DNA from 2 places in the Anaerostipes sp. 494a genome. Region 1 is predicted to be linked to the other one. Evidence: riboswitches for the same ligand, from Rfam matches in the RefSeq annotation. Region 1 holds a riboswitch; the other holds the start of a gene.
What was found. Region 1 has a riboswitch for FMN ahead of ribD (bifunctional diaminohydroxyphosphoribosylaminopyrimidine deaminase/5-amino-6-(5-phosphoribosylamino)uracil reductase RibD). Riboswitches for the same ligand answer to the same signal wherever they lie in the genome.
Positions count from the first base shown of each region.

Region 2: it holds a riboswitch for FMN, as region 1 does, so the genes downstream of both, BHF70_RS04475 (ECF transporter S component) here and ribD (bifunctional diaminohydroxyphosphoribosylaminopyrimidine deaminase/5-amino-6-(5-phosphoribosylamino)uracil reductase RibD) in region 1, are expected to answer to the same signal.

Region 1 covers NZ_MJIF01000001.1:983,080-989,803, forward strand. The annotation lists gene BHF70_RS04970 (bifunctional 3,4-dihydroxy-2-butanone-4-phosphate synthase/GTP cyclohydrolase II) at 1-450, opposite strand, end outside; gene ribE (riboflavin synthase) at 463-1,116, opposite strand; gene ribD (bifunctional diaminohydroxyphosphoribosylaminopyrimidine deaminase/5-amino-6-(5-phosphoribosylamino)uracil reductase RibD) at 1,098-2,183, opposite strand; FMN riboswitch at 2,407-2,521, opposite strand; gene BHF70_RS04985 (GH32 C-terminal domain-containing protein) at 2,614-6,724, opposite strand, start outside.
Region 2 covers NZ_MJIF01000001.1:871,807-878,530, reverse strand. The annotation lists gene BHF70_RS04485 (hypothetical protein) at 1-375, shown strand, start outside; gene BHF70_RS04480 (3-deoxy-7-phosphoheptulonate synthase) at 372-1,400, opposite strand; FMN riboswitch at 1,587-1,731, shown strand; gene BHF70_RS04475 (ECF transporter S component) at 1,851-2,468, shown strand; gene BHF70_RS04470 (thioesterase family protein) at 2,557-2,946, opposite strand; gene BHF70_RS04465 (histidine phosphatase family protein) at 3,106-3,714, shown strand; gene BHF70_RS04460 (DUF1700 domain-containing protein) at 3,757-4,182, shown strand; gene BHF70_RS04455 (M20 metallopeptidase family protein) at 4,197-5,330, shown strand; gene thrC (threonine synthase) at 5,427-6,724, shown strand, end outside.

The DNA of each region.
Region 1 (6,724 bases):
CATCAGATCCACGGTTGCCTCTGTATGGCCGTTTCGTTCCATGACACCCCATTCTTTAGCAATCAGTGGAAACATATGTCCCGGACGTCTGAGATCCTCTGGTCTGATTCCATCTTCCATACATTTCATTGCAGTCAAAGAACGTTCTACCGCTGATATTCCGGTCGTTGTATCTACATGATCAATACTTTCTGTAAATGCAGTCTCATGATTATCCGTATTGTTTTTCACCATAGCAGACAATCCCAGCTTCTGGCTCATTTGCAAGGACATTGGCATACAAATCAATCCCTTTCCGTATGTAGCCATAAAATTAATATTATCTGTAGTTGCAAATTGTGAAGCACAGATAAAATCCCCTTCATTTTCTCTGTCCTCATCATCTGTAACGATAATAATTTTTCCTTGTCTTAGTTCCTCTGCTGCTTCTTCTATAGTACAAAATTCCATCTTTATTCCTCCTTAAAATCCTGCATTTCTAAGCATTTCCATGGTTATCCCAGAAGTATTTTCTTTTGTTTTGGGTTCCTCAAAATGCAAAAGTTTATCTATATATTTTCCAACCATATCATTTTCCAGATTCACCACATCACCAGGCTTTTTCTGCCCAAAGTTTGTGTTCCCTATGGTATGAGGAATCATGGAAACTGAAATAGTGCTACTGGTAATATCCGCTATGGTCAAACTGATTCCATCTAAGGCAATGGATCCTTTTTCAATACAATATTTCATAATATTCTGTGGTGCCTTAATGGTAAACCAGACTGCATTGTCATCTTTTTTGATTTTTACAATCTCTCCTGTTGCATCCACATGTCCTGCTACCATATGACCTCCAAATCTTCCATTGGCTGCCATGGCACGTTCCAGATTTACCACATCACCCTTCTGTAAGCTTCCAAGACTGCTTCGATGAAAGGTTTCATTCATGACATCTGCATGAAAGATATTTCCACTGATACTTGTAGCTGTAAGACATACTCCATTTACCGCAACACTGTCTCCAAGCTTCAGATCATCAAAAATTTTACTTCCCTGAATTACCAGCACTGCTGATTTACTTCCTTTTTTCAGAGATATTACAGTTCCTAATTCTTCTACAATTCCGGTAAACACCTTTTCACCTTCCCTTCCAGCAAAATATCATTTCCAAGTGTTTTGGACGTCAGATGTTCCAGAAACAATGCATCTTTTATATGTTCTACTCCAGTTCCCTCAATTGGTGTTTTTGCATTTCTGCCTCCGAAAATTTTTGGTGCAATATAAGCATATACTTTCTGAACACATCTGCTTTGGATCACAGACTCATTGAGGATTCCTCCACCTTCCACCAGAACACTGTCAATTTCTCTCTTCCGAAGCTCTTCCATTAATTTTCGGATACTTACATGACCGTTTTCTTCTTCCACCTTTATTACGCTGCATCCTGCCTTACTTAATTTCTGCTTTTTCTCATGTTCCTCTGATATGGTTGCAATAATCGTAGGAATTTCTTTTGCTGTCTGTACAATTTTGGATTCCAATGGTATCTGTAATTGTGAATCACAAATAACACGAATAGGATCATGACCGTTTTCAATTCTTGCATTGAGCATTGGATCATCCGCCAGTACCGTGCCGATTCCAGCCATAATAGCCGCATAACGATGCCTCAATTCATGCACATGCTTCCTGGCTTCCCTGCCCGTGATCCATTGTGATTCTCCAATGGAAGTGGCAATCTTTCCATCCAGAGTCATAGCATATTTCAAAGCAACATAAGGAATATCATTCTGGATATAATGGAAAAAAATATCATTAAGTTTTCTGCATTCCTCTTCCATCACGCCTGTTATCACTTCAATTCCATTATCCTTCAAAAGCTGTATCCCTTTTCCGGCAACTTTTGGATTCGGATCCAGATTTCCAACGAACACCCTGCGGATCTTGCTATTGATAATTGCTTCTGTGCAAGGAGGGGTTTTCCCATAATGACAGCATGGTTCTAAAGTTACATAGATATCTGCATCTTTCGGGTCTTTGATACAGTTTTTCAAAGCATTTCGCTCTGCATGCAAACCTCCGATTTTCTCATGATAACCTTCTCCGATAATTTCCCCTTCTTTTACAATAACTGCTCCTACCAGCGGGTTTGGGTTAGTCCATCCGATTCCCTTCTTTGCCAGAGAAATGGCTCTTTCCATAAACTTGTTTTCCAAGTGTTCATCTCCTTCCTCTTCAGAAAAAAATGAAAGAAAAAGGGAAAAGATCCTAAAAATTCTTCAGAACCTTTTCCCTGATTTCAGAATATTCGTTTATCATGTTATCTTTATTTTATGCATCCTTTTTATAATAAAATAACTGTTTTTATGCAATAAAAAAATCCTGGAACTATAAAATAATCCCAGGACAAATAAACCAATATCACTCTACCTTCTTCCATCCAGACTATACTGTCGGCTTCGGAATCTCACCGAATCATGCCTTACGGCTCGCGGGCTGTACCGCCGGTAGGGAATCACACCCTGCCCTGAAGATATTATTTAATTTCTGCATATACAATATCATGAACACAGAATTCTGTCAATGAAAAAAATGCCAATCATGAAATGACTGACATTTTTTCGTTTTAAATTAATATGCTTTTACTGACTTAGATGTTGAGTATGCTCCATATACTTTCTGATTTGTTGAATCATAGTAGTAGTAACGTACCTGTACATAGTATTTTTTATTCTTCTTCAAACCTGTCTTGGTATATACATTCTTAGCCAGACCTGTGGTCTTGTATGTTGCACTCTTCATCTTAGAATTGGTTGCATAGCGGAAACGGAATCCTCTTCTGGAACTATTGCTCTTTGTATTTTTTGCGGATGTTGCCACAAAACCTACACCTGTTCCGGATTTTCCTTTTACTGTTAATGCTTTAGCCTGTCCAACAGTTAATTTAGTAAATTTAGCTGTTAATACAATATTCTCGGATGATGATGGCATTGTTTTTACAACTTTTCCATTGTAAACCCATCCGGCAAATGCATATCCTTTCTTACCAGCTGCTTTGAATTTTGATTTATCCCATGCAGGTAATTTAGCTCCTGCTTTTGCATCTTTAATAGTTGCTACAGTTTTTCCACCGTTTCCTTTTAATGTTACTGTAACTGCTTTTGGAGATACAACTACTTTTGTTTCTAATGTATAGCTACGTCCAAATGTTGTTACTGTAGAAGTTATAACAGCAGTTCCAGCTTTCTTGGCTGTTACATTTCCTTCATCATCAACTACTGCAATATTTGCATCAGATGTAGTATACTCAACAGCGTTAAATGAATCTTCATCAATATTTGTAACTTTAATTGCTTTCTTATCACCAGCCACTAATTCAATCTCTTTATCTGTTTCTGGTACTTTGACTTCCAATGGAGTCACTTTCATATTCTCAAAGGTCACATTTGCATTAAATACATTAAATCCAACGTATCTTCCTTCTGGATAGTTTTTATCAACTTGGCTATCACGAACCTTTAATACAAGGGCTCCATCATAGTAAACTTTGTACAGATTTCCTTTTACCTGGACTTTTACATGATATTTCTGACCTTTTGTTAAAGAAATTTTCGCATCGTCTCCAATGTCTCCTGTTCCTCCTCCAAAAGTGAAAATTCTTGCAGTACTGTCTTTTCTGTTTACATCAACATTGGCCGCATATGCTTTGTTATTATCCGGACTCTGTCCACGGAAGAGTAATGCAAATGCCTGGCCTCCATTGTATATGACATCTGATTCAAAGATATAATCAGCAGAAGGAATCTTAATTCCAGACATCAGGAATGCATCTCCTGTAGCATTTCCTGTACAGCTGTTTTCATTTTTGCTGATTGTCCAGTTTCCATCGCCATTAACTTCTTTCCAGTTACCCAGATTAATAGCTCGTTCTTCTTTGTCAATATACACTTTAATGCTTCTTGACAATCCGTTTTCTGAAGTAGCTCGAACTGTTACAACACCATCTTTCAGTGCTTTTAACTGAATCTCACTTTTTCCTTCTTTTTCAATCTTAACTTTATTATCATTATTGCCAGATATGGACCATTTAACTTCCTGTGTTGCAGTTACAGGAGAGATTGCAGCTTCGATACTGATTGTATCTCCAACATTATACTGTCCACTTCCTGTATCGGTACTAAGGTATAAATCTGTTGCTGTAGTATCACCTGTCAGCTTATCCTCCCAGATGCTCTTCATAGGATAGACAGTAATCTCAGCATCTGTATCTCCACCTTCAGAATATACTTCCATTCCGGTATTACTTGTTGCAGGGAAGATAGCCATTGCTCCTGTCTGCTGTCCATCCTGTGCATATACTTCAACACTGGATTCATCCACAAAGATGTTAAGTTTCACTTTTCCATCTTCCTCAGTTACAATTGCATCAGATACAACATCACCTTTACGCTGTCCGGATGGAATTGTACCGGATTTATCAACATTTATGCTGACTTTTTTCGTTTCAACATTATATTTGACAACAGTTTCTTTTGTTCCTGCTTCATTGGTTCTTAATTTAAATCCAACTTCTTCTGTACCTGCTTTTGGTGCCAGTTCGGCAACGATTTCATACTGACCTGCTTTTATGCCAGATAACAGGTTTTCACTTGTTTCCGTTTTCTTTGGAATGGTTCCTTCAATTTTAGTTTTGGCATCTTCAACCCTGAGAGTTTTGTACTCTTCAATTGGTGTCTGGATTAAACGATATCCATCTTTTGTATTCTTTAAATTTAATTCTGTCTGAAGATTGAAGAATCCGTTATATCCCCATTTTCCTGTTACAGCACTGACATTATTGCAGTAACCACCTTCCCAGGTACTTGCCCAGTTGATCATAATACGACGTGATTCTTCTGTCTGGTGATCAATATAATATGTCATAGCTGCATACGACTGAGGTCCAAAGTTCATGACATGATGTACAATATCTTTTGAATTAGAAGGTGCATCATCCTGTACAAATGTCCACTTTCCATTTACTTCTTTGAAGTCTCCAATACGATAATAACGTCCACCTTCACTAATAACCCATTTTGTATTTCCTTCTGCATCTTTTAATGAATACATATCCGGGCATTCTGTTTCAATTCTTGGATTACCGTTACCTTCATCACCTCTGTAAGTGCTTTCTACCTTCCAGTCAATCAGATTCTCAGAAGAATAGATTCTTAAGATTCCTCCGGCAACAACCATCATATATTTTCCAGATTCTTTATGGTAAAATACCTTTGGATCACGAAATGCCGCATCATCCAATGGATCTTCGTTCCATTTAAGAATTGGATTTCCTTTATATTTTGTCCATGTTCTACCATTATCTTTACTGAATGCAATTGCCTGATCCTGTCCTCTACCGTCATTATTCTGTGTATAAATGGCTACTAATCCGCCTTTGCCTTCGCCTTTTTCTTCTCCAAAAAGACCTGACACATTTGTATCATCAACAACACAACTTCCAGAGAACATTGCTCCCTGATCTTCCTGATAATATAATGCGATTGGAAGTTCTTCCCAGTGAATTAAGTCTTTGGATACTGCATGTGCCCAATGCATTGGTCCCCATATATTATCATCTGGATAATATTGATAGAATAAATGATATTCGCCTTTGTAGTAAACCATACCATTTGGATCGTTACACCAAGCTAAAGCTGGTGAAAAGTGATACTGTGGTCTGGTTGGAACACTATAAACAGAATTTTTTGCCTTCCGAAGAACATTGATAATTGTTTCATCTTTTGCTCCATTTTCACTGGTTACTACAATAGATATCTGCTGAGATCCCTCTTTCAATTTGACCTCTGCAGGATTTCCTGATGCTACAGCCGTTCCATTGACCGTAATTTCTTTTGCTCCCTCTGCTGTTGGAACAAAAGTAAGACTTTCTGTATTATTCTCTACAACAGCTGCATAGCTATCGATATCCTGACTGAACTTCTGATTCAGATCTGCACCTTTGACTTCTAATCCTGTCAAATATACAGTTGTATTCTTTTCTTCAATATCTTTTACTTCAATATTGGATATTGTCACATCTTTGTTGAAACAGATAAAACCAATATTTCCTTCGAAAATTGTATCTGTTATCTTCATATCGAAGACATCAACATCATTAATCTTTACGTTCAGCTGTCTATTTTCAACTGTTACATCAAATTTGTAGTCTTCTTTGCCTTTTAACTCTTCAACAGTTTTGTCTTTTTGCAGATTTCCAGCCAGTCCTCCCTGGAAGCAGAACATACGAACCACACCAGTTGCAGGATTGACATTTGCTACAACAGACCCTTCCTTTGGGTTATTAGCATCTTTTGCTCCTAAGACAACTCCAACTGCTCCATCACTGGTATCTGTTTTTAAATCTGCTTTTAAAGAATAATTATCCTTTTTATTAATTGTCCTGGAAATTCCAAGATTATCACCCTTTCCGTTCAAACGGATACCATTGTCTGTCAACTCTCCATTTCCAACAAATGACCAGTCTCCTGTCTCTTCAGGTGTTATATCTTCAACTTTAAAATCAGATGTTGTCATAGTTTCTCTAAAGCTGATAAATCCAATATTTCCGTTTAACAAATTTTTATCAACGGCTGTACTGGCAGCCACTTTAGTATCATTAATTGTCGCAGTGATTTTTCCATCTGTTACTTTGATATTAAATTTATATTCTGTTTGATTTTTCAGTTCATCATAACATTTTTTT
Region 2 (6,724 bases), 110 kb from region 1:
AAACAATATGGGATACTGTTTCTTGCGGGGTATCTGCTTCAACCACTGGTACTTTTGTATGGAGGAGCTTTTTCTATTGCTTTTTTTCTTGGATCTGTTCTTTCTTTGCAAATAATTCAACTGGGATTAAAAGGTCTTTTTCTTGTTTTTTTCAGTTTTTTTCCCCATTATCTTTTATATGGAGGAACAGTCGGTCTATTAATGAGAAGAAATATTCTGGAAAATAAAAAAGAAGAAATACTTTTATATGAAAAGTATTCCTTCTTAGATCGTTTTTCGATTCAGTTAGAATTAATTTTTCTTTTTTTCGGAACTGTACTTGAAAGCTATGTAAATCCATGGCTTATGACAGGAATCATAAAAATGCTGAATTAAACATTTTCAGCCATACGGTACAGTAATGCGGCAGATTTATCCCATCCAAGACAAGGGTCAGTAATGGATTGTCCATAAACTCCATTTCCGATAGACTGATTTCCATCCTCAATATAACTTTCGATCATAATACCTTTTACCAAAGTTTTGATTTCAGGAAGGAAGCTTCTGCTGTGGAGTACTTCCTGGACAATACGAGGCTGCTGATCCCACTGTTTTCCTGAATTAGAATGGTTTGCATCAACAATGACTGCCGGATTTTTCAACTGGAATTTTTCGTACATATATGCAACACGAATTAAATCTTCGTAATGATAATTTGGAATATTATTTCCATGACGGTTGACGGAGCCACGAAGAATAGCGTGTGTCAGAGGGTTACCATCAGTTTTCACTTCATAACCGTTTGCAATGAAATCATGACAATGCTGTCCAGCGGTAATGGAGTTCATCATAACAGTTAAATCTCCTCCTGTAGGATTTTTCATTCCGGCTGGAATATCAAAACCACTAACAGTTAAACGATGCTGCTGATTTTCAACTGATCTTGCTCCAACAGCAACATAAGAAAGAATGTCTTCCATATACTGCCAGTTACCAGGGTATAACATTTCATCAGCCGCAGGCATATGGAAAGCTTCTAATGCATCTACATGAAGCTTACGAACAGAACGAAGACCGCTTGCCATATCTGGAGCTTTCTCAGGATCCGGCTGATGAACCATTCCTTTGTATCCATCACCTGTAGTTCTTGGTTTGTTTGTGTATATACGAGGGATAATTAATAATTTATCCTGTAAATCTTTCTGAACTCTTGCAAGACGTCCAAGATAATCCATAACGGCATCTTCATTATCAGCAGAACATGGTCCGATGATAACAATAAATTTATCAGACTCGCCGGTAAATACCTTGCGGATTTCTGCATCTCTGTCAGCCTTTACTTTCTTTAGTTCTTCACTCAAAGGAAATTCTTCACGTAATTCCTCTGGAGAAGGCATTTTTGCGATTCTGTGCATTCCCATAATCAATTTCTCCTTTACTTTAACAATTCAACTTGTTATAGTTTATCAAATTATAGAGTTTGTGTAAAGAAAGGAAATGATAAAAAAAACTTTACAAATATAAAAACATTCACTATAATGAAAAAGGAAACAGAAAACACTTTCATTTTCTGTAAATTGAATATTGAAGTAGAGAAGAGAATATTTCTCCAACTTCAGGGCAGAGTGAGACATGGATTATGTCAATTCTCGACTGGTGGTGATAACCTTTTACAGGGATAAGTCCACGAGCGCAAGCCGATCAGGTGAGAATCCTGAACCAACAGTATAGTCTGGATGAAAGAAGTAGCAGGATGGTATAAGTTTACCATTCTCATTTGTGAGCCCTGTCGTTTTATGCAATGAAACGGACAGGCTTATTTTTTTGCGAATAGTTTTCGTAAAATAATATTAAAAAAAGGAGAATATATTATGACAGGAGAAACAATGACAATGAAAAGCAACAGAGTAAATGTTAGAACAATTGCAATGACAGGAATGCTGGGAGCATTAGCAACAATTTTGATGTTTTTGGAATTTCCGATTCCAATGCTGATTCCACCGTTTATTAAATTTGATTTTTCCGAATTACCAGCTTTACTGGCAGCATATTCTATGGGGCCGGTTTCAGGGATTGCAGTATGCTTCATTAAAAATATTATTAATCTGCTTCACACTCAGACCGGAGGAGTAGGGGAACTGTCAAACTTTATTTTAGGAGTTTGTTTTGTTCTGCCGGCAGGACTGATTTATAAGAAAAATAAAACGCAGAAAAATGCAATGATCGGAGCAATAGCAGGAGCTGTATTAATGGCAGTTATCAGTGTTTTCTCAAATTATTTTGTTGTGTATCCGGTATATACTAATTTTATGCCAATGGAGGCGATTCTTGGTGCATATCAGGCAATTAATAAGAATGTTAACAGTCTTTGGGATGCATTGATCTGGTTTAATATGCCTTTTACTTTTGTAAAGGGATTATGCAGTGTGGTTATTACGTTTCTTATTTATAAAAGAGTATCACCAATCTTAAAAGGAACAAACCGTTAGAGTAAACTTAAATATTAAGAAATAAAAAAAGAAACATGAGTGATTTCATGTTTCTTTTTTGTTTAAGAACAAACGGTTTGTTGTGATTTTAATCAAATTTATGTTTTGCTTTCTCCATAAATGGTTCTGATTCAACAATGAAACGTTCATGTCTTCCTATTCCCACGCGTCCTTTTGCATCTGTTATTTCAACATGGAATTCAAGACGTTTACGATCAATTTCAGATAAAGTACACTGGCATTTGATGGTTCCGCCGATAGGTGTTGCAGATACGTGGGCAATATTAAGATTCGTACCAACAGTTGTGAAACCTTCATCAAGTTTATCAGACAGCAGTTTTACAGCAGCTTTTTCTACCAGTAAAACCATGGCAGGTGTTGCATAAACCGGAAGACTGCCACTTCCCCATGTGCTTGCAGTATTATCAGAAACCACTTCTTCTGATAAAATGATACTATCTCCAACTTTCATTTCCATAAGCATTTTCTCCTCTGTCATTATATTATCAATATAAATCATAGTATAACAAATACAAATAATAAATCTATAGTTTCCCGACAAAATTTAAGAATTTTTATAAAACGTCTAAATATGTGATATAATGTCCCAAAGGGACAGGTCATAGGAGGTATTATTTTGAAATTATATATCATTCGACATGGAGAGACAGATTGGAATAAAGAAAGAAGAATGCAGGGAAGTGCCGACATAGAGTTAAATGAATACGGCAGAAAACTTGCCTTTATAACAAAAGAGGCATTAAAAGATATACCTTTTGATATTGCTTATACAAGTCCTTTAAAAAGAGCAAGTGAAACCGCCAAAATCATCCTGGAGGGAAGAGATATACCTTTATATAAAGATAAACGTATAGAAGAAATGAATTTTGGGAAGTATGAAGGAAAATCAGAGGCAGAGCTGATTGCAGTAAAAGATGATTTTATGAATTGTTTTAATTGTCCTGAAAAATATTATCCAAAAGACGGGGCAGAAACACACAAGGAAGTTATTGGAAGAGCAAAAGAATTTTTAGAACAGGTTGTTCTGCCAGCAGAAAAAAAGTATGAACATATGGTTGTTTTTTCACATGGAGCATGGATTCATGGAATGTTAACATATTTATATCAAAGAGAGATTAAAGATTTCTGGCATGGACCAAGACAGCAAAACTGTGGTGTTACAACAATTCAGATTAGCAATGGAGATTGTAAAGTTTTGAAGGAATCAGAAGTTTTTTATAAATAGGATATAATCAGATATTCTTTAAGTTAGAAGATGGAGATAATTATGACAAAAAAAGAATTTATCAGCCAGTTGAAAGATACATTAGAAGGAATGGTACCGGCGTCAGTGTTACATGAGAATATTCAGTATTATGAGAAATATTTTTATGAAAAGATATCAGAAGGAAAAACAGAGGCAGAAATTTCAGAGGAACTTGGGAATCCGCGACTGATTGGGAAATCAATTATTGAAGCAAATGGTGATCAGCAGATATATTATGATGAAGAACCAGAAGAAAAAGAGGAATCTTATACTCGTACCAGAGTATATACTGCAGATTCCAGAAAGTTTAAAATAGGTTGTGCAATTACTGTATTTCTGATTTTAATGGCATTAATTGCAATTTTTAAAGTTGTTTTGACATTTTTAGGGCCAATTTTTATTATAGGAATTGTAATTTATTTCATTTATCAGATATTACATCGATAAAGAAGGGATCAGGTATGAATATTATAGAAGCAACATCTAAAATAGAAAAAGATCTGATAGAATTTCGAAGATATCTTCATCAGTGCCCGGAGACTGCATATCATGAAATGATGACTATGGAGTATATTCGTGAACATCTGGAAGAATGGGGGATATCTTATCGGATTCTTGATCCATCAGGAATTCTTGCAGTAGTTGGAAGTGGAAAGAAAACCATTGCATTACGGGCAGATATGGATGCATTGGAAGTGATGGAGGAGACTGGATTAGATTTTACATCAAGAAATGACGGATATATGCATGCATGTGGACATGATGGACACGTAGCCATTTTAATGGCGGCAGCAAAAATATTAAAAGAGCATGAAGATGAACTTGATAAAAAAATAATTTTTATTTTTCAGCCTGCAGAGGAAACAGCACAGGGTTCCAGAGATATTCTGGAAACGGGAATTTTAAAAGGTATTGATGCAATTTATGGATTGCATATTTTTTCTGGAATTGAAGCAGGCAAAATTTCCCTGGAACCAGGACCGAGAATGGCTGCTACAAACTGGTTTTCTATTCGAATAGAAGGAAAATCCGGACATGCAGGAAAGCCACATGAGTGTATGGATGCAGTTACAGCTGCAGCATCTCTTATTATGAATCTCCAGACAATTGTCAGTCGAAATATAAATCCGTTGGAAAGTGCTGTTTTGACAATTGGAAAAGTTACTGCAGGTACAGCAAGAAATGTGGTGGCGGGAGAAGCGGTTTTAGAGGGTACAGTTCGGACTTTTTCGAAAAAAGTTGAAGAAAAAATGAAAGAAAGAATCATGGTCATGGCAGAATCTGCGGCAAAGATGTATGACACAGATATTATTGTGGATTATCAGCCATCGAGTCATCCGGCACTGATAAACGATTACAACATTGTAATGGAAGCCAGGAAAAAAGCCCAGGAAGTATTTAAACCAGAAGAATTTGTTCATGTTCCAGCGATGATGCTGGGAGAGGATTTTTCCAATTATCTTGAAGAAATTGATGGATGTTTTGCATTTGTTGGTGGTGGAGGAGCTTATCCAAACCATCATGGAAAGTTTGATTTTGATGAGAAGGCTTTGATTCAGGGTGTAAAACTTATGCTGACATTTGCTTTTGTATAAGATATTGAGCAAGAAAAGATATTGTAGCAGAGATAAACATATGATATAATCAGAAACCAAAAGAAACACATATTATAGAAGAAAAGGTAGGGAAATATGAATTTAGTATATCGCAGTACAAGAAATGGTGAAGAAACAGCAACTGCATCTGAAGCTATTCTAAAAGGGCTGACCAGTGATGGAGGATTATTTGTCCCAGACAGTATTCCAAAATTAAATGTAGCACTGGAAGATTTAACCAAGATGTCTTACCAGGAGATTGCTTATGCGGTTATGAAAGAATTCCTGACAGATTTTACAGAAGAGGAATTGAAAAACTGCATTAATAATGCATATGACAGTAAATTTGATACAGCAGAGATTGCACCGATGGTAAAAGTTGGAGATGCATACTATCTTGAATTATTCCATGGTTCAACTATTGCTTTTAAGGATATGGCACTGTCTATTCTTCCACATTTACTTGTTACATCTGCACGAAAAAATCACGTGGAAAATGAGATCGTAATCCTTACTGCCACTTCTGGAGATACAGGAAAAGCAGCTTTGGCAGGATTTGCTGATGTGCCAGGAACAAAGATTATTGTATTTTATCCAAAATCAGGTGTTAGTCCAATTCAGGAAAAACAGATGATCACACAAAAAGGTGAAAATACATATGTTATTGGAATCAAAGGAAACTTTGATGATGCCCAGACTGGTGTTAAAAAGATGTTTTCTAATAAAGAACTGGCAGAAGTGATGAATGGAAAAGGATTCCAGTTTTCTTCTGCGAACTCAATTAACATTGGACGTTTGGTTCCACAGGTTGTATATTATGTGAAAGCCTACGCTGACATGCTCAGAAATGGTGCAGTTAAACCGGGAGAACCTATAAATGTTGTTGTTCCAACAGGAAACTTTGGAAATATTCTGGCATCATTTTATGCAAAACAGATGGGAATTCCTATTGGAAAATTTGTATGTGCATCTAATGAAAATAAAGTACTCTTTGATTTCTTCCAGACAGGAGAATATGATCGTAGGAGAGAGTTTGTTGTAACAACGTCTCCATCTATGGATATTTTAATTTCAAGCAACCTTGAGCGTATGATTTACAGAATCGCAGGAAATGATCCTGTTCAATGTTCTGCATTTATGAAAGCTTTGACAGAAGATGGTGCTTATACTATTTCAGATGAAATGAAAGCACAGCTGGGAGAATTTTTTGGAGCTTATGCTACAGAAGAAGAAACTGCAGCAAAGATAAAAGAAGTTTATGAAGCAGAGAAATATGTAATGGATACACATACATCAGTAGCTGCAGTGGCATACGAAAAATACAAAACAGCAACTAAAGATCAGACACCAACAGTTATTGCTTCAACAGCCAGCCCATATAAGTTTACAAGAAG